DNA from 3 places in the Humibacter ginsengisoli genome. Region 2 is predicted to be linked to each of the others. Evidence: predicted binding sites of a transcription regulator. Region 2 holds the regulator's gene; each other region holds the start of a gene.
The links. The regulator HrcA, encoded in region 2, represses chaperone genes, less so after heat shock. The targets are predictions, from matches to a motif close to TTNGCACTCGNNNNNNNCGAGTGCNAA.
Positions count from the first base shown of each region.

Region 1: the regulator HrcA is predicted to act here: its motif matches at 2,499-2,525, upstream of groES (co-chaperone GroES).
Region 3: the regulator HrcA is predicted to act here: its motif matches at 2,712-2,738, upstream of ACYVI5_RS02780 (Hsp20/alpha crystallin family protein).

Region 1 is NZ_BAAGWZ010000001.1:332,646-338,763, forward strand. It holds gene ACYVI5_RS01325 (DUF4190 domain-containing protein) at 1-305, shown strand, start outside; gene ACYVI5_RS01330 (class I SAM-dependent methyltransferase) at 360-1,550, opposite strand; gene ACYVI5_RS01335 (flavin reductase family protein) at 1,848-2,411, shown strand; gene groES (co-chaperone GroES) at 2,563-2,859, shown strand; gene rarD (EamA family transporter) at 2,907-3,968, shown strand; gene ACYVI5_RS01350 (hypothetical protein) at 4,068-4,448, shown strand; gene guaB (IMP dehydrogenase) at 4,609-6,111, shown strand.
Region 2 is NZ_BAAGWZ010000006.1:123,517-129,634, reverse strand. It holds gene hemW (coproporphyrinogen-III oxidase family protein) at 1-1,053, shown strand, start outside; gene ACYVI5_RS08925 (DUF4870 domain-containing protein) at 1,046-1,453, opposite strand; gene ACYVI5_RS08920 (DUF4870 domain-containing protein) at 1,504-2,109, opposite strand; gene hrcA (heat-inducible transcriptional repressor HrcA) at 2,448-3,494, shown strand; gene dnaJ (molecular chaperone DnaJ) at 3,553-4,653, shown strand; gene ACYVI5_RS08905 (RsmE family RNA methyltransferase) at 4,660-5,397, shown strand; gene ACYVI5_RS08900 (histidine triad nucleotide-binding protein) at 5,491-5,847, shown strand; gene ACYVI5_RS08895 (PhoH family protein) at 5,918-6,118, shown strand, end outside.
Region 3 is NZ_BAAGWZ010000002.1:80,828-86,945, reverse strand. It holds gene ACYVI5_RS02790 (S9 family peptidase) at 1-1,139, opposite strand, end outside; gene ACYVI5_RS02785 (aldo/keto reductase) at 1,239-2,075, shown strand; gene ACYVI5_RS02780 (Hsp20/alpha crystallin family protein) at 2,175-2,642, opposite strand; gene ACYVI5_RS02775 (class I SAM-dependent methyltransferase) at 2,811-3,485, shown strand; gene ACYVI5_RS02770 (hypothetical protein) at 3,493-3,915, shown strand; gene ACYVI5_RS02765 (inorganic phosphate transporter) at 4,220-5,410, shown strand; gene ACYVI5_RS02760 (peptidase) at 5,407-5,745, shown strand; gene ACYVI5_RS02755 (uracil-xanthine permease family protein) at 5,755-6,118, opposite strand, start outside.

The sequences.
Region 1 (6,118 bases), on a different contig from region 2:
AGCCTCCGTACGGCGCTCCGCAGTACGGGCAGCCGTACGCGCCGACGCCCTCGAAGACCCCGATCCTGAGCATCCTGGCTCTGATCGGCGGCATCGTCGGCGTCATCTCGGTCGGCTGGGGCGTGCTGTTCGGCATCGCCGGTATCGTGCTCGGATTCCTGGGCAAGTCGCGCGAGCCGCAGGCGAAGGGATTCTGGCTCACCGGAATCATCCTCGGCTTCGTCTCCGTCGCCTTCATCCTGCTCTGGATTCTCATCATCGTGATCGGCGCGATCGCCTCGGCCAGTTACAACTCCGGCTACTGAGCACCGAAACGACACGAGGGCCGTTCCGCATCATCGGAACGGCCCTCGTTTGTCTCAGCCCGCGCGCTCGACGAGAAGCGCAACATGGCGTGCGCCGATCCGGGTGAGCACGAGGGTCGCGGATGCCTCGCCCCTCAGCCGGAGCCGCTTGCGCAGTGCCGCGGGGTCGACATCCGCTCCGCGCTTCTTGATCTCGAGGGTTCCGATCCGGCGACTTGCGAGCGCGGCGCGCAGCTCCGACTCCTTGACCGGCAACTCCTCGATGACCCGGAACGCGTCAGCGAACGGGGTGCGCGTCAGGGTGTCGGCCGTGAGGTAAGCGATGTCGTGGCGGAGCATCCTCGCCTTCAGCGTGCGGGCGAGGTCGCCGATCAGCCGCGCACGGATGACAGCGCCGTCCGGTTCATACAGATACTCGCCGAGGTCCCCGGTCGGCTCGTCGGCGGAATCGGCCCCGCCGGTGAGTTCGGTCGTTTCGTCTCCGTGCATGACGAGCGCCGCGCGGCGGATGCCGTCTCGTGCGAGCGGCCCGGTCCAGACGCCGACCTCCACCACCTGCCCGTCCACCGAGATCCACTGCGCCTCAGCGCCGTCGGGGATAAGGGCACGGTCGACGCCTGGTCCGAGTTTGACGCCCACGGGCATCCGCTCGGCAAGACCGAAGACGAAGTCGAGACTCGGCGACCACTCGGCCGGGTCGGAGAGCCGTCTCGTGTTCGCGTGCCCGGAGGTGCGGCGAGCTGGGTCGAGATAGGCGGCGTCCTGCCCGGTCAGCTCTGCGTCTTCGGCCCGTGACTGGCGCACCGTGGCGTTCGGGAAGGGCGCCAGGTTGTAGCTCGCGATCGCGGCCGTGACCTCGTCGGCGTCCACGGCCGTGACGTCGAGGTCGAGCGCGGCCATGGCCATGGCGTCGCCTCCGATGCCGCACCCCAGGTCGGCCACCCGAGTGAGGCCCGCTCGGGTGAAGCGTGCCGCGTGACGGGCGGCCACCTGCAGGCGGGTCGCCTGCTCCAGCCCTGCCTCCGTGAACAGCATGCGCGAAGCGAATGGACCGAACTTCGCCGCGGCCTTGCCGCGCAGCTTGGACTGCGTCAGCACCGTCGCCACCAGCCCGGGCGGATGCCCCTGCTTGCGCAACGCGCTCACCATGCGCACCACGTCGGCCGCGCTCTCGTACGGCGGCAGGGAGTCCAGCAGCCGCAGACCCTCCGGGCTCAGCAGCTCGACCAGTTCCGCGCGTTCCACTGCGACAACCTATCGCGACAACTCCACGCGCGAGGGTGCGCGTCCGTTTCGCCGAGGGTGCGCGTTCGTTCCGGCGAGGGTGCGCGTCCGTTCCGGCGAGGGTGCGCGTTCTCCCCGGACGCCCGGTACGAGTTGACCTCAACATTGGTTGAGGTCCTAGGCTCATCAGAGCGGAGGGCGGCACGGGTATTGCATCGAGCGCCACTCTGGGCAACCGCCCGAGGATGCCCGCACCTCCCTCCGCCCTCACCTGCACGACCCGAGCACCTCCCGGAACCCGAGACACGACCCGAACGCATGACCGCAACTGAACCCCTGGCAACTCCCGCTTCGTCTCCCGAGGCCCTGGCTCGGCGCATCGCCGTGCCGGCTCCCCGAACGGCGACCCCAGAAGCCTTCAAGGACGCCTTCCGGCTGCATCCTGCCGGCATCGCGCTGATCACCGCGCTCACCGCAGACGGGCCTGTCGGACTCACCGCCTCGAGCGTGGCATCCGTGAGCGCAGATCCACCGGCGTTGGCGTTCTCCGTGACGCGCGCGACCGGAAGCGCCGGCGGCATCCTGTCGGCGCCGACCCATCTCGTACACCTGCTCGACGCCGCGCACGTGGGGCTGGCGGATGTCTTCGCGCACTCGGGAACGGACCGCTTCACTCTGGAACAAGGCTGGTCGGCGCTGCCCACCGGGGAACCGCATCTGCCGAGCGCGCGCGTCGCGCTGCGGTGTCGCATCCTTCAGAGCACTCCGGTCGGATCGTCCGTGCTCGTGCTGGCGGAGGTGCTCGAGATTCATGCCGGAGAACCGGGCGAGCCGGTCGCCTACCTCGATCGGGCGTACCGCGCGCTCTCCGATCCGTCGTAGCGCGGCTCGAGCACCGCCGCTCATGGAATCGCGTCCCTCGCTTGCACTCACGTTGCACGAGTGCCAACGGTGCGCCTACACTGCTCATTAGCACTCTCACTGTCAGTGTGCTAACTACGTCTTCAGTACAAAGTACAGAAAGAGGTCAACCGTGTCGGTCTCCATCAAGCCGCTCGAGGATCGCATCGTTATCAAGCAGGTCGAGGCTGAGCAGACCACTGCGTCCGGCCTGGTCATCCCGGACACCGCCAAGGAGAAGCCGCAGGAGGGCGAGGTCATCGCCGTCGGACCCGGTCGCATCGACGACAACGGCAACCGCGTTCCGCTCGACGTCAACGTCGGCGACAAGGTGCTCTACTCCAAGTACGGCGGCACCGAGGTGAAGTTCGGCGGCGACGAGTTCCTGGTGCTCTCGGCTCGCGACGTGCTGGCCGTCATCGAGCGCTGACGCTCAGTCTGCTGTCGCAGCAGACGTAACGCTTCGAAGGGGTCCGGATGCCTGGCATCCGGGCCCCTTCGGCGTCCGTGTCGGTGGCTTCGCCCTACGATTGTGCGGTGTCCGAATCCGCGGGAAACGACCCCACCACGTCACCAGCTGTAGCCGCGCCCGCTCGTGCCGGCCGCGGCATCGTGTATGCGGTCTCGGCGTACTTCATCTGGGGATTCCTCCCGATCTACTTCATTGCGCTCGCGCCGACCGGTCCGTTCGAGATCGTCGCCTGGCGCGTCGTGTTCTCGCTCGTGTTCTGCGCCATCGCGATCGTCGTCACACGGGCGTGGCGCGCTTTCGCGGTCATCCTGAGGCGTCCGCGCATCGTGCTCATCATGGGCGCGGCCGGCGCGCTCATCTACGTGAACTGGCAGACGTACGTGTACGCGACGACGTCGGGTCAGGTGGTCGAGGCATCCCTCGGCTACTTCATCAACCCGATCGTCACCGTTCTGCTCGGCGTGATCGTGCTGCGCGAGCACCTGCGCATCACGCAGTGGATCGCGATCGGCGTCTCGGTCGTCGCTGTTGTCGTGCTGACTGTCGGATACGGTCGGCTGCCCTGGATCGCGCTTCTCCTGGCGTTCTCGTTCGGCCTCTACGGGCTGGTCAAGAAGCAGGTGGGGCGCAACGTGGATGCCCTCAGCGGCCTCACGCTCGAGACCGCGTGGCTCACGCCCGTCGCGATCGTGCAGCTGATCGTGGTCGGTGTGACGACGGGCATCACATTCGGCCACGTGAGCCTGCTGCACGCCGTCGGCATCGTCGGTGTCGGCGTGATCACGGCGGTGCCGCTGCTGTTCTTCGCGGCGGCGTCGCGCCGGCTGCCGCTCATCGTGATGGGGTTCATTCAGTACTTCACGCCGATCCTGCAGCTCATCGTCGGAGTCGTGCTCCTGCACGAGACGATGACGCTGGAGCGCTGGATCGGATTCGCCCTGGTCTGGGTCGCGCTCGTCGTGCTCACGGTCGACATGGTGCTCGCGGTGCGACGCGATCGACGTGCGGCGGTGCTGGGGGATGCGCCGTCGACGGATGCGGTCTCCTCCGACCCGTTGCCCGAATAGGACTGCCTGAACGATCCCGCACTCTCGGGCGGTCGGACGCGCCCTCTCGGGAATGGGGATTCTGGGCCGATCGTCGGGCGCAGAGCGCATAGTGGAGGCATGTCGATCGGCGCGTTGCTGCTCGTCAGCGCTGCACTCGGTACGAGCTTCGCGGAGTCTTACGCGCTTGCTCTCTACCGCCGCGCGGTGCGCGGTTCGCGGGAACGCTACGTGTGGCGCAGCCGCTACATCGTGCTCGCGATGCTGGTCGCCGTGATCTCCGGCGCCATCGCGGTGCTCGATGTGATGCAGGGCGACACGTTCTTCGCGGCGCTCTGGCTGGCGATCGCGGCGATGCGTGTGGTGGTACTCGTGCTCAACCGCGACAAGGACGACGACGACTGGTTCAAACGCACCGGACGGCGCATCCGTTCGGGGGTGCGCAGGCTGGCGGCCGCGCTGCGTCCGGCTCCGGGTGTCGGGGCACCGGTTCCCGCCTGAGCGGCCGTACAGGCGCGCGCGCAGCCGGGCACAGGCATCCGGAATGCTGAGCCGATGCGCGGCGTTAAGATGGAACATCCGCGCTCAGGACCCTGCAGCGAAGCCCGTGGCTACTCCATGCGAGCCGGATGCGACGAGCACAGACGAGAACAGGGGAGAGATGGACCAGGCGGACCCGTTCGGATTCATGGGACTGACGTACGACGACGTGATGCTTCTGCCGGGGCACACGGATGTGATTCCGAGTGAGGCCGACACGTCCTCGCGCCTGACCAAGCGCATCAGCGTGGCAACCCCGCTGCTCTCCAGCGCCATGGACACCGTCACCGAGTCGCGCATGGCCATCGCCATGGCCAGGCAGGGTGGCCTCGGGGTGCTGCACCGCAACCTCTCCATCCAGGACCAGGCGACCTTCGTCGACAAGGTGAAGCGCAGCGAGTCCGGCATGGTGAGCAACCCCGTGACGACCACGCCCGACGCGACGGTCGAAGAGGTGGACGCTCTGTGCGGGCAGTTCCGCGTCTCGGGCCTCCCCGTCGTCGAGGATGACGGCACGCTCGTCGGAATCATCACGAACCGCGACATGCGCTTCGTCTCGCAGTTCGAGAAGTCGTCGACCCTCGTGCGCGACGTGATGACGAAGGCGCCTCTGATCACCGCCCCTGTCGGAGTCGACCCCGACTCCGCGATCGCGATCTTCGCGCAGCACAAGATCGAGAAGCTGCCGCTGGTGGACGCAGAGGGCAAGCTGCGCGGGCTCATCACGGTCAAGGACTTCGACAAGAGCGAGAAATACCCGAACGCCACCAAGGACTCCGAGGGCCGGCTGCGCGTGGGCGCGGCGATCGGCTTCTTCGGCGACGCCTGGGACCGGGCGATGGCCCTGGTTGACGCGGGCGTCGACGTGATCGTCGTCGACACCGCCAACGGCGACAGCAAGGGCGTACTGGAGATCATCCACAGGCTCAAGCGTGAGCCGCGCTCGGCACACGTCGAGGTGATCGGCGGCAACGTCGCCACTCGCACCGGAGCGCAGGCGCTGGTGGATGCCGGTGCCGACGCCATCAAGGTCGGCGTGGGTCCCGGCTCCATCTGCACCACCCGGGTCGTCGCCGGCGTCGGCGTTCCGCAGATCACTGCCGTGTACGAGGCGTCCCTCGCCGCACGTCCAGCTGGGGTTCCGGTGATCGCGGATGGCGGCCTGCAGTACTCGGGCGACATCGCGAAGGCGCTGGTCGCCGGTGCCGACACCGTCATGCTCGGCTCGCTGCTCGCCGGATGCGACGAGAGCCCGGGCGACCTGGTCTTCGTGAACGGCAAGCAGTACAAGAACTACCGCGGCATGGGGTCGCTCGGCGCTCTGCAGACGCGCGGCAAGAAGACGTCGTACTCGCGTGACCGCTACTTCCAGGCGGATGTGCCGAGCGACGACCAGCTGATCCCCGAGGGCATCGAGGGCCGCGTCGCCTACCGCGGACCGCTCTCCTCGGTCGCCTACCAGCTCACCGGCGGCCTTCGGCAGTCGATGTTCTACGTCGGCGCACGCACGATCCCGGAGCTCAAGGAGCGCGGCAGGTTCGTGCGCATCACGCCGGCGGGCCTCAAGGAGTCGCACCCGCACGACATCCAGATGGTCGTCGAGGCGCCCAACTACACCCGCTGACGCGCCG
Region 2 (6,118 bases):
GCACGCCAGGCGGACTACGCGGAGCAGGCGGCCATGGAGGTGCGATTCGCGGCCGGTGTTCTGGAGCGTTCCGGCGTTGCGGCTCGTCCCGCCGCCACAGTGTTCTTCGGCGGCGGCACGCCGACTCTGCTCCCGTCCAGCGATCTGAACTCGATGCTGAGCGCGGTCCGAGACACGATCGGCCTCGCCGCAGGGGCCGAGGTGACGACGGAGGCGAATCCCGACAGCGTGGACGCCCGGTACCTCGCGGAGCTCGCCGCCGCCGGATTCACCCGGGTCTCGTTCGGCATGCAGTCGGCCGTTCCGCACGTGCTGCGCACGCTCGAGCGCACGCACGATCCGGAACGCGTGCCGCAGGTGGTGCGTTGGGCGAAGGATGCCGGCCTGCAGGTGAGCCTCGACCTCATCTACGGCACCCCGGGGGAATCCCTCGCCGACTGGTCGGCGTCGGTCGACGCCGCGCTGGAGTGCAAGCCCGATCACCTCTCCGCCTACGCGCTCATCGTCGAGGATGGCACGAAGCTGGCGCGGCAGATCCGTCGAGGAGACCTTCCGGGGCCCGACGACGACCTGCAGGCGGACATGTACGAACTCGCCGACGACCGGCTGCAGTCCGCCGGACTCCAATGGTACGAGGTGAGCAACTGGGCCGCGGATGCCGCACACCGCTCCCGGCACAACCTCGGCTACTGGCTGGGGCACGACTGGTGGGGAGTCGGTCCAGGTGCACACAGTCACGTCGGCGGCGTGCGCTGGTGGAACGTTAAGCACCCTGCCGCCTACGCGCAACGTGTGCTCTCCGGCGACTCGCCCGCGGCAGGGCGGGAGACTCTGGATGCCGCGACGCGGGCATTCGAGGACGTGTTGCTGCGGGTGCGCATCCGCGACGGACTGCCGACGAAAGCGCTCGGCGCGACAGGACGCGCCGCGGTCGCCGGCCTCATCGCGGACGGTCTGGTCAATGCGAGAGCCGCCCTGCACGGATCGGTGGAACTGACCCGCACAGGACGGCTTCTGGCCGACGCCGTCGTGCGACGGCTGACTGCTACTTGATGAACTGGATGGTGATCGGGTACCGGTAGTTCTCCCCGTGGTTGGCCTTGACCGCCGCGATGATGCTGAACACGATGTTGACGATCCAGACCGCGAGAAGGATCAGGAATCCGATCAGGATGAACGCCGTGATCCAGCCGATGATGACACCGATCAGCATCGTCAGCTGGAAGTTGAGGGCGTTCTTCGTGTTCTCGCGCACGAAGGGCCCCCGGTCCTTCAGTACGAGGAACCCGATCAGCGCGGGCAGGAAGGCGAGGCTCGCGTAGCTGAGGAATGAGATGATCGCGCCACCCAGGTGGATGAGCATCGACCACAGCTTCTCGTCGGCGGGCTGCATCTGGCGCGCCTGGCTCTGCGGATACGGATTCTGCGGGGGAGGGGGTGGGACGTTGCTCATGAGCTCTCCTTCGTAGGTGATGAATGCCGTCCGCGTGTTGCGACGGTCGGCTACTTGATGAATCGCACCGCGAACGGGTAGCGGTAGCTGCCTCCCGCGTTGACGCGCACGCCGCCGATGATCGAGAAGACCACGTCGATCACCACGAGCGCCCACCCGACCAGGGCGAGGATCAGCCCCAGCACGAACCAGCCGCCGCCGAGCACGAGGGGAACGAACAGGGCCGCGTAGATGATGGCGGCGACGATCGCCCAGACGATCATGGCTCCCACCATGGTGATCTGGAAGTTCAGCGCCTCCTTCGCCTCATTGCGCACCCGCTCTCCGCGCTTCCCGAATGCCAGATAGAACACCAGCGACGGGACGATCGCCAGGATGGCGAGCCACCCGCTGAAGAAGGCGAGGAAGGCGATCGCGCCGCCGAAGTGCGACCACGCGGCGTAGGACTTGTCCTGCTCGGGTGTCAGGGGCCCGGCCGGAGCCGGAGTCGCGTACTGCGGCTGCTGCTGCTGCCCGGGCGGTTGCTGGCCGTATTGCTGTTGCCCGTACTGCGGAGGCTGCTGCCCGTACTGCGGAGGCTGCTGCCCGTATTGAGGGGGCGGCGCCGGGGGTGCGTTTTCACCGGCCGGCTGTTGAGGGAGATTCGGATCGCTCATGACGGTGCGCCTTTCGACGGCATGCAAGATGCGTATCTCGCCCTTTGCGAGATAGCGCTAAAAGTACTGCTCGCCATGCTCGACTGCAATGATTCCGCGCCGTAGTAAGCGGACTCGACCTCTACCACCGGTGGCCGAAGAGGAGCAGTTTCACGGTGGGCATCGTGGGTCGCTAGCCTGAAACTCCTTTCATCTGTTCGGAACGCAGCGGGTGGATGCTGTGCCGCACCGTGGACGGAGACGCCCTCGTCGTGCGCCCGGGATATGATTGGCACTCGACCGCAACGAGTGCCAATCGCGTGCGGGCCGGAGTCGATGACCGGAAGGGAGCTGGCGCCATGGTGACAGAACGCAGCCTCGAGGTCCTCCGGGTCATCGTGCAGGACTACGTGGCATCCCGAGAGCCGGTCGGCTCGAAGAGTATCGTGGAGCGGCACGGATTCGACGTCTCCGCTGCGACCATCCGCAATGACATGGCGGCCCTCGAGGAGGAGGAGCTCATCGCGGCCCCGCACACCTCCTCAGGGCGTGTGCCCACCGATAAGGGATACCGGCTGTTCGTCGACAGGATGTCCGAACTGCGCCCGCTCTCCAGCGCTCAGCGCCAGGCGATCGAGGTGTTCCTCGGCCAGTCCGTCGACGTGGACGACGTTCTGGCGCGCACGGTGCGCCTCCTCGCGCAGCTGACCCACCAGGTCGCTCTCGTGCAGTACCCGTCGGTGTCACGCGCCAGGGTGCGGCACATCGAGTTCGTGCCGCTCGCCCCGCGCCGCGTGCTGTGCGTGCTGATCGCGGACTCGGGCGTCGTGGAGCAGGGCGTCGCCGAACCGGATGGCGACCTGGGAGAGGATGCCCTCGCCGAGGTGCGCGCACAGGTGAACGCCCAGAGCGCGGGGCTGCGACTGGCGGATGCGGCAGTCGTGCTCCGTCGCCTTCCTTCCACTCTTCCGGCCGAGCGGTGGACCGCGCAGGCGCGGGAGACCGTCGCCTCGTTGTGCCAGGTGATCGTCGATCAGATCGAGGCGACCCGTCAGGAGCGTCTCATCATGGCGGGAGCCGCGAACCTCGTGCGCACCGAGAACGACTTCACCGGCAGCGTGACGCCCGTGCTGGAGGCTATCGAGGAGCAGGTGGAGCTGCTGAAGCTGTTCGGCGAGATGGCCCGCGAGCTGGACAGAGAGCAGTACGGCGTCTCGGTACGGATCGGACGCGAGAACGCGGTCTCGCCGTTCTCCGAGGCATCCGTCGTGGCCACCGGCTATGCGGGTTCGGGCATCGACGCTGCCAGGCTGGGTGTGCTCGGACCGACCCGAATGGACTACTCCAACAACATGGCCGCCGTGCGTGCGGTGGCCCGCTATCTTTCCCGGCTGCTCGGCGAGTGACCCTGCCGTGGCGGTGAGAAACGTTCAGTACACGATCAGTTAAGGAAACCCCTCTTCCGTGGCCGACCACTACGAAGTACTCGGCGTCGCCCGCGACGCCAGCCCCGACGAGATCAAGAAGGCATATCGCCGGCTCGCGCGTGAACTGCACCCCGACGTGAACCCGAGCCCCGACGCCGCCGAGCGGTTCAAGCTCGTCACGCACGCCTACGACGTGCTCAGCGACCCCCAGCAGAGGCAGCAGTACGACCTGGGACCACAACCCGGCTTCGACGGGGGAGGCTTCGGCGGCTTCGGCGACATTTTCGAGACGTTCTTCGGCGGCGCGACCGGCGGCGCTCAACGCGGCCCGCGCTCGCGCCGGGAACGCGGACAGGATGCCCTGCTGCGGGTCGAGGTGGACCTCGACGAGGTGATCTTCGGAGCTCACCGCGATCTCGAGGTCGATACCGCCGTTGTGTGCGAGACCTGCGGGGGTTCCTGCTGCCAGCCCGGCACCGCGCCCGTCACATGCGACATCTGCCACGGAACGGGAAGCATCCAGCGCACGGTGCGCTCGCTGCTCGGCAACGTCATGACCTCCTCGCCGTGCGGCACCTGCCGCGGATACGGCACGGTCATCGCCACGCCGTGCGTGACCTGCCAGGGGCAGGGGCGGGTGCGGGCCAGGCGGACCGTGCCGGTCGACATTCCAGCCGGTGTCGACACCGGACTCCGGCTCCAGATGCCCGGCAGTGGCGAGGCGGGTCCGGCGGGCGGTTCGAACGGCGACCTCTATCTGGAGATCAAGGTGCGCCACCACGACGTGTTCAGCCGCGACGGCGATGACCTGCTGTGCACGCTGACGGTGTCGATGGCGGATGCCGTGCTCGGCACCCACACGAAGGTGAAGGCGCTCGACGGCGACATCGACCTCGAACTCAAGCCGGGTGTGCAGAGCGCGGACGTCATCGTCGTGAAGGGCAGGGGCATCACGCACCTGCGCGGCACGGGACGCGGCGACCTGCGGGTGGGCGTGCAGGTCGTTACCCCGACCAAGCTCGACCGCAAGGAGCGCGACCTCATCGAGCAGTTCGCCAAACATCACAAGACGGAAGAGCCGTCGCTCGCGCGGTTCCAGCAGGGACTGTTCGCCAAGCTGCGCGACAGATTCCTCTAGACGCGCATGGCCAACCTCTACTTGCGCGAAGACCTCGACGATGCCGCCACGGGTGCCGAGGTCGTGCTCGAGGGCGCGGAGGCCAGGCACATCGTCAGCGTGAGCCGCACCCGGGTGGGCGACGCACTGAAGGTGGCGAACGGGCGCGGGCTCGTCGTCGAGGGTGCCGTGCTCACGGCCGAGCCGTCGAGGGTGGTCGTCCGCGTGCATGCCGTCTCGCAGATCGACCGCGCACGGCCCCGGATCGCGCTGGTGCAGGCGCTGGCGAAGGGCGACCGGGACGAGCTGGCCGTGCAGGCCGCGGTCGAACTCGGCGTCGACGAGGTGGTGCCGTGGCAGGCGTCCCGGTCCGTGTCGCGCTGGCAGGGTGACAAGGCACGCAAGGGCGTTGAGCGCTGGCGCGCCATCGTGCGCGAAGCCACGAAGCAGTCGGTGCGCGCATGGTTGCCCGACGTGGCCGAACCGGTGACGACCGCACGGTTGGCCGAGCGCGCGTCCACCAGCCGGATGCTCGTGCTCGAGCCGGGCGCGGTGGTGCCGCTCACGGGCATCCGCTTGGTCGCCGGAGATGATCGTGACCTCGTCGTGGTGATCGGCCCGGAGGGCGGCATCGCCCCGGAGGAGTCGCAACGGTTGACGGCCGCGGGCGCGACCTCGGTTCGCCTCGGCGACTCCGTGCTGCGCACGTCGAGCGCAGGGCCGGCGGCGATCGCGGTGCTGAATGCAGCGATCGGACGCTGGTGATCGGCGGCCGGCGGCGATCGACCGACGATCGCGACGCGATGGCCGTGCAGAACCAAGCCCGCCGGCGTGGTCGTTCTTCGTAGAATGAAAGGTATGACTCAGACGGAGCCGAGCATCTTCACGCGCATCATCGAACGGCAGATCCCGGCCGACGTGGTGTACGAGGACGACTCGGTGATCGCGTTCAACGACATCGCTCCGCAGGCGCCCGTGCATGTCATCGTTGTGCCCAAGACGGCCGACTACCGTAACGTTGTCGAGCTGGCCGCAGAAGACCCGGTGCTGCTGGCGCACGTCGTCGAGGTGGCGAAGCAAGTCGCCGATGAGCGCGCCGGCGGCGAGTTCCGTCTCATCTTCAACAACGGCGAATCGGCCGGCCAGACGATCTTCCATGTGCACGCACATGTGCTCGGTGGGGATCTAGCGGAAGGAACACTTGGCTCGAAGTGATGAGACGTCGGCCGCGGCCGACGTCGCCCGCGACAACGCGGAAGCCCGGCTGCACGTCGACGGCGTCGCCATGGTGCGACTGCTCGGGGCGCAGGATCGCCTGCTGACGACGATCGAGAAGCAGTACCCGCTGGTCAGCGTGCACGTGCGAGGCAACGACATCTCGATCACGGGCGATCCGGCCCAAGTCGAGTCCGCCCGCACGCTCGTGGAGGAGTTGCTGGTCATGGTGCGCGAAGGACAAGACCTCTCACCGGTGGAGGTGACGAGC
Region 3 (6,118 bases), on a different contig from region 2:
AGCTCGCGCAGGTCGCCGTAGCCATCCGCGGTCAGCGGCAGTACCGCGACCCTGGTGAGCGCGTCCCTGCGGTACTCGACGACCACGCGAGAGGCGAAGGCGTCGACCGACTCGAGGCGCACGCCCAGTCGGTGCGGAAGAATGACCTTCCGAGGCCCGAGCGGGTCGGATGCCGCGACATCCACCAGCTCGAAGTCCTCTGCACCGTCGTTGTGCACGATGAGCAGCCGGTCCTCACCGGCGACGACGGCGTGCTCGACCGAGTACTCGACGCCTTCGCGCCTCGGCCACACCACCGTGGGGGCGGCGGTCGGATCGGCGGCCGGGATCAGCCGCGACTCGCTCGTGATGGATGAGCCGATACCTACTTCGATGTAGCCGCGACTGCGTGTGACGCCGATGCCGACCCAGAATCGCTCGTCCTTCTCGTGGTGCACCACGACGTCGGCGGAAGGCTCCGTTCCCAGGGCGTGACGCCAGATGGTGTCGGGGCGCCACGCATCGTCGACGGTCGCGTAGAACGCGTGCCGGCCGTCGGGGGAGAGCACGGCGCCGGCCGACGTGTTCGGCACCTCGTCGCCGAGCTCACCGCCGTTCACGAGGTCGCGCACGCGAAGCGTGTACCGCTCGTCGCCGACGGTGTCCACGGCGTACAGCAGCATCGTGCCGTCGGTGCTGACGTCGAACGTGCCCAGCCGGAAGAAGTCGTGGCCCTCCGCCTCAGCGTTCGCGTCGAAGAGCACTTGTTCGCCGGCCAGCGCCGGAGTGCCGGCGTCGACGTCGGCCACAGTGGGAGGCGTCCAGTCGTCGTCGGTGGCGATCGGTGCGCGGCACTGCACGCCGTACTGACTGCCCTCGAACGAGCGGGAGTAGTACCACCAGCGGCCCTCGCGCACCGGAACGGAGAGGTCGGTCTCCTGAGTGCGCGACCTGATCTCCTCGAAGATCCGCTTGCGCAACGGTTCCAGGTGCGCCGTCCTTGCCTCGGTGAACGCGTTCTCCGCCTCCAGGTGCGCGATCACCTCTGGGTCGTCCTTGTCCCGCAACCACTCGTATGGGTCTTCGACCGAGTCTCCGTGGTGTGTGCGGGTGAACGGGACCCGCTTGGCGGCGGGAGCGGCGATATCGAGATCGGGCATGGCATCCACGCTATCCGCAAGACGCGCGATGCCGCCGACGGCGACCACGGGTCGTCGATGGCAGCCTCGGCGCGGTGGAGTGTCGGTAGCGTTGCCTGCATGAGCATTCCGCAGCGCGTGTTGAACGATGGAACGAGCATCCCGGCGATCGGCTTCGGAACGTATCCGTTGCGCGGCGAGACGGGCGAGAAGGCGGTGGTGTCGGCGATCGAGGCCGGCTATCGGCTGCTGGACACGGCCGTGAACTACGAGAACGAGGATGCCGTCGGGCGCGGCATGCGGGCATCAGGGCTCGAGCGCGCCCAGCTCATCGTGCAGACCAAGATCCCCGGCAGGCACCATGGGTACGACGAGACGATGGCCTCGTTCGAGCAGTCCCGGCGCGCTCTGGACGTCGAGAAGATCGATGTATACCTGATCCACTGGCCGAACCCGAGCGTCGACCGCTATGTCGACACGTTCAAGGCGATGATCGAACTGCGCGACCGCGGGCTCGTGCGAACGATCGGGGTCTCCAACTTCACAGAGGAGTTCCTCACCAGGCTGCAGCGCGAGACCGGAGAGCTGCCCGCGGTGAACCAGATCGAGTTGCACCCGTACTTCCCGCAGGAGCGGCTGCGAGCGTTCCACGACGAGCACGGCGTCGTGACCGAGGCGTGGAGTCCGCTCGGCAAGAACTCGCCGGTACTGAAAGAACAGGCGATCGTGGACGCCGCCGCCTCTCACGGTGTCACTCCGGCTCAGGTCGTACTGCGCTGGCACGTTCAGCTCGGATCGGTGCCGCTGCCGAAGTCGGGCAATGCCGAGCGTCAGCACGAGAACTTCGACATCTTCGGCTTCGAGCTGACCAACGACGAGGTCGCGGCGATCACCGCGCTCGGCAGGTCGGACGGCCGGCTGTTCGGAGGCGACCCGAACCACCACGAGGAGCAGTAGCCGCAGCAAGCTGAGACGTACGAAGGCGGGGCCGGGGGATGAGTCCCCGGCCCCGCCTTCGTGCCAGATCTCAGCGCACGCGTGCGGTGCGCACGACGTTCACGCGTCGATCGGCTTCTCGTGCTTCTCCTCGACCGTCACCGTCGGGTGGTCGCCTTCGCCCGTGGCGGCGCCGCTGGTCACGGCGATCTTGCGAGGCTTCGCCTTCTCGCTGACCGGGATCGTCACGCTGAGCACGCCGTTCACGTAGTTCGCGGAGATGCGGTCGGTGTCGAGGCCCTGGCCCAGGCTCAACTGGCGCAGGAACGAGCCGGACTGGCGCTCGCGCGTGATCCACTTCACGCCCTCACCGCTCGACAGCGTGCGCTCGGCGCGGATCGTCAGCAGCTGGCCGTCGACGTCGATGTCCACCGAGCCGGGGTCGATGCCGGGCAGGTCGGCGTTCAGCACGTAGGTGTCGCCGTCGCGGTACAGGTCCATCGGCATCAGCCGCGGCCCCTGCCCGCCGCCGAACATGGCGCCGGCCAGTCGGTCGAGTTCGCGGAACGGGTCGTAGTTGGTTGCCATCTCTACTCCTCCATGGGTCGATCCACGATGGTTTCAAAGTTGAGCCGCTTAGGCTCAACTACGGTCAGATTAGCACTCTGCAGTGGAGAGTGCCAACGGTGAGTTCTTCCCGCCGCGTCTGCTCTGGGCGAACGCGGGTGAGGCACCGGCCGGGACCACAATGGAGGGATGCGCGCAGCCGAGAGCCCCGAAGAGATCGCACGCCGCTTCGACGAGCGTGCGGGCCACTACGACGAGTCCGAGTTCCACACGGCTCTCGCCGAGGCGGTCGCTCAGTTCGCCGGAACCGACGGTGTGCGCAGCGTGCTCGACATGGCGACCGGCACCGGGCTCGTTCTGCGGGCGTTGCCGGAGGCGGGCATCCGCAAGGTCGGTGTCGACCTGTCTCGCGGCATGCTCGAGATCGCCCGTGAGCACCTGCCCGGCGCGCAACTGATCGAGGGCGACGCCTCGATCGCGCCCGACGTCGGCGGAGAGCAGTTCGATCTGATCACGTGTGTCACCGCGCTGCACCTGCTGCCCAGCCCGGTGGATGCGCTGCGATCATGGCGCAACGCGCTCGCGCCGGATGGGCGTGTCGTGGTGGGGGTGTTCCGCACGGGCGACGTGCGCGATGTGCCCGAGGTCGCCGAGGCGGTGAGCCGCGGCGCCGAGCGGCGCCCGCACGGCACGCACGACGAGCTGCACGCACGGGTCGGCACCGAGGAGGCGCTGAGAGTGCTGGCAGCCGAATCGGGATACGAACTCGGGAGGGTGCGCACCTGGGTGCTGCCTGAGCCGCTCGAGGTGTGCCTGCTCGCAGAGCTCGTCCCGGCACGCCCACTCGGTGCCCGCGACGCATAATGGCGGGATGATCACGACCGAGTTGGCACGCGAGCTGCGAGACCACGGACTGGTGTGGCATCCGGCATCCGGCGACGTCTTCGCCATCGACTCGGGCGAGTTCGACGGCGAGACGTTCACCGTGAGCGACATGACGATCGAGGCACATGAGTTCGACACCGGCACGATCCTCGGCTTCAACGGCACGACGGAGTGGGCGCTCGACTCGGTCGCGGTCGAGAACGCGGTGTGGCTGCCGCGTGAGGATCAGCTCCGTGGTCTCCTCGGCGGCACGTTCGTGGCGCTGAACCGCACGGATGCCGGTGACTACGTCGTCGAGACCGCTCGCGACGGCGCGCACACACGTTTCGCTGCGGCGGAGGCAGAGACGGCGTACGCACACGCGGTGCTCGCCCTCATCGCACAGGCGACGGCGGACGCTGCGACCTGATCGGGCGGGCGCTCAGGCGTCCGCGAGCGCCGCGGGCGTGATTCCCGCCACAGGGCGCATACGGTCATCGCCATCGTGATGACGAGTTCGGGGAGCACGTTCTGCAGCACCTCTCGCAGCACCGGCGATCGCGGTGATATCCGCGGGCTCCCCTCGTCGAGTTGACCGTGCCACCGCCACATGTGACGATCGACGTGGTCCTTAACGCACGGTGCACCACGGATGAACGTCGCCGTTGCGCCGCCTCCGGCTCGCCGGGGAAGCGGGAGGCCGTGCCCGTGCCCGCTATTCGAGAAAGACGTCGGTGGACCTCACCCTGATCGTCGTGCTGGTGATCGCGCTGGCACTCTTCTTCGATTTCACCAACGGCTTCCACGACACGGCGAACGCCATGGCGACGCCGATCGCGACCGGCGCGATGCGGCCGAAGATCGCGGTCGCGCTCGCCGCCGTGCTCAACCTGGTGGGGGCGTTCCTCTCCACGGCGGTGGCGAAGACCATCTCGAACGGCCTCATCAACGAGGGCCACGGCGGTGTTCTGATCACACCGACGATGATTTTCGCCGGGCTCGTCGGCGCCATCATCTGGAATCTCGTCACCTGGCTCTACGGCCTTCCCTCCAGCTCCAGCCACGCACTCTTCGGCGGACTGATCGGTGCCGCGATCGTCGGCGCCGGTTTCGGGTCGGTCGACTACGTCGTGCTGCTCGACAAGGTCATCCTGCCGGCCGTGCTTTCCCCGATCATCGCGGGCCTCGTGGCTTTTTGCGCCACCCGGTTGGCCTATGCGATCACGCGCCGGTACGACCGTCTGCCCGACGGTCGCGCCGGGTTCCGGTTCGGCCAGATCTTCTCGTCGTCGCTCGTGGCGCTCGCCCACGGCACCAACGACGCACAGAAGACGATGGGCGTCATCACGCTCGTGCTCATCTCGGCGGGTGCGCTCGCGCCGGGTTCGAATCCTCCCGTGCTCGTCATCGCGGCCTGTGCGCTGGCCATCGGCGTCGGCACCTACACCGGCGGATGGCGCATCATCCGCACCCTGGGCAAGGGCCTCACGGATGTGAAGCCGGCGCAGGGCTTCGCGGCGGAGACCAGCACCGCGGCGACCATCCTCGCCTCCTCGCACCTCGGGTTCGCGCTCTCGACTACACAGGTGGCATCCGGATCGGTGATCGGATCCGGCCTCGGCAGAAGGGGCTCCAGCGTGCGGTGGGGCACGGCCGGGCGTATCGGTCTCGGCTGGCTCATGACGCTGCCCGCCGCGGCCGTCGTCGGCGCGATCACGGCGCTCATCGGACTGCTCGGGTTCGTCGGAGTGGTGATCGATCTCATCATCGCGGTCGGCGTGATCGTGCTGATCTTCGCGATCTCCAAGCGCAATCGGGTGTCCGCGCGCAACGCGTTCGAGGGCGTCAACGAGGTGGCCGAGTCCGGACGCGTCGTCAAGATCCGCAAGGTCAAGCCGAAGAAGCCGAAACGGAGCGCAGCATGAGCGGCATCGACTGGATCTCGTTCGTGATCGTCGCCGCTGTGGCGCTGGTCGCTGCGTGCGTCGTCATCTCGCTATATGCGCTGGCGCTGAGGATGCTCTCCACGGCGGGCAAGGCGCCACACGTCACCCCGGCTGAGTTCACGGACGCGATCACGATCGTCACCCCGGCCGAGGCCGCAGCGGAGGCGAAGCGCATCAAGAAGGCCGCGTCGCGCAGCCCGCTCACGCCGCTGCAGAAGCGTCTCGCGCTTATCGTGGCCTACACGTGCTTCGTGCTGTGCGCCCTGGTCGTGCTGTTCGGCATCTATCTGATCGTCCCCGCCCTGCATAGCTGAATACGCACCTCAGTCGGTGCGGCGCGCGCGCCCGATCGCGTTCATCAGGTGGTAGATCACGATCGCTGCGACCGTTCCGAGCACGATGCCGCTCAGCTGGATGCCGCCCTTCGGGTTGCCGATCACCCAGGTGAGGTTGCCGACGCCGATCACCAGAGCGACAGCCGCGGCGAACTGGTTCTTCGGTTTAGAGAAGTCCACCCGGTTGTCGATCCAGATCTTGATGCCGACGACGCCGATGAGCCCGTACAGCGCGAGCGTTGCGCCCCCGAGCACGCCGGACGGGATCGTGTTCAGCACCGCTCCGACCTTCGGCGACAGCCCGAGCAGCACGGCGACCGCACCTGCCACCCAGTACGCCGCCGTCGAGTAC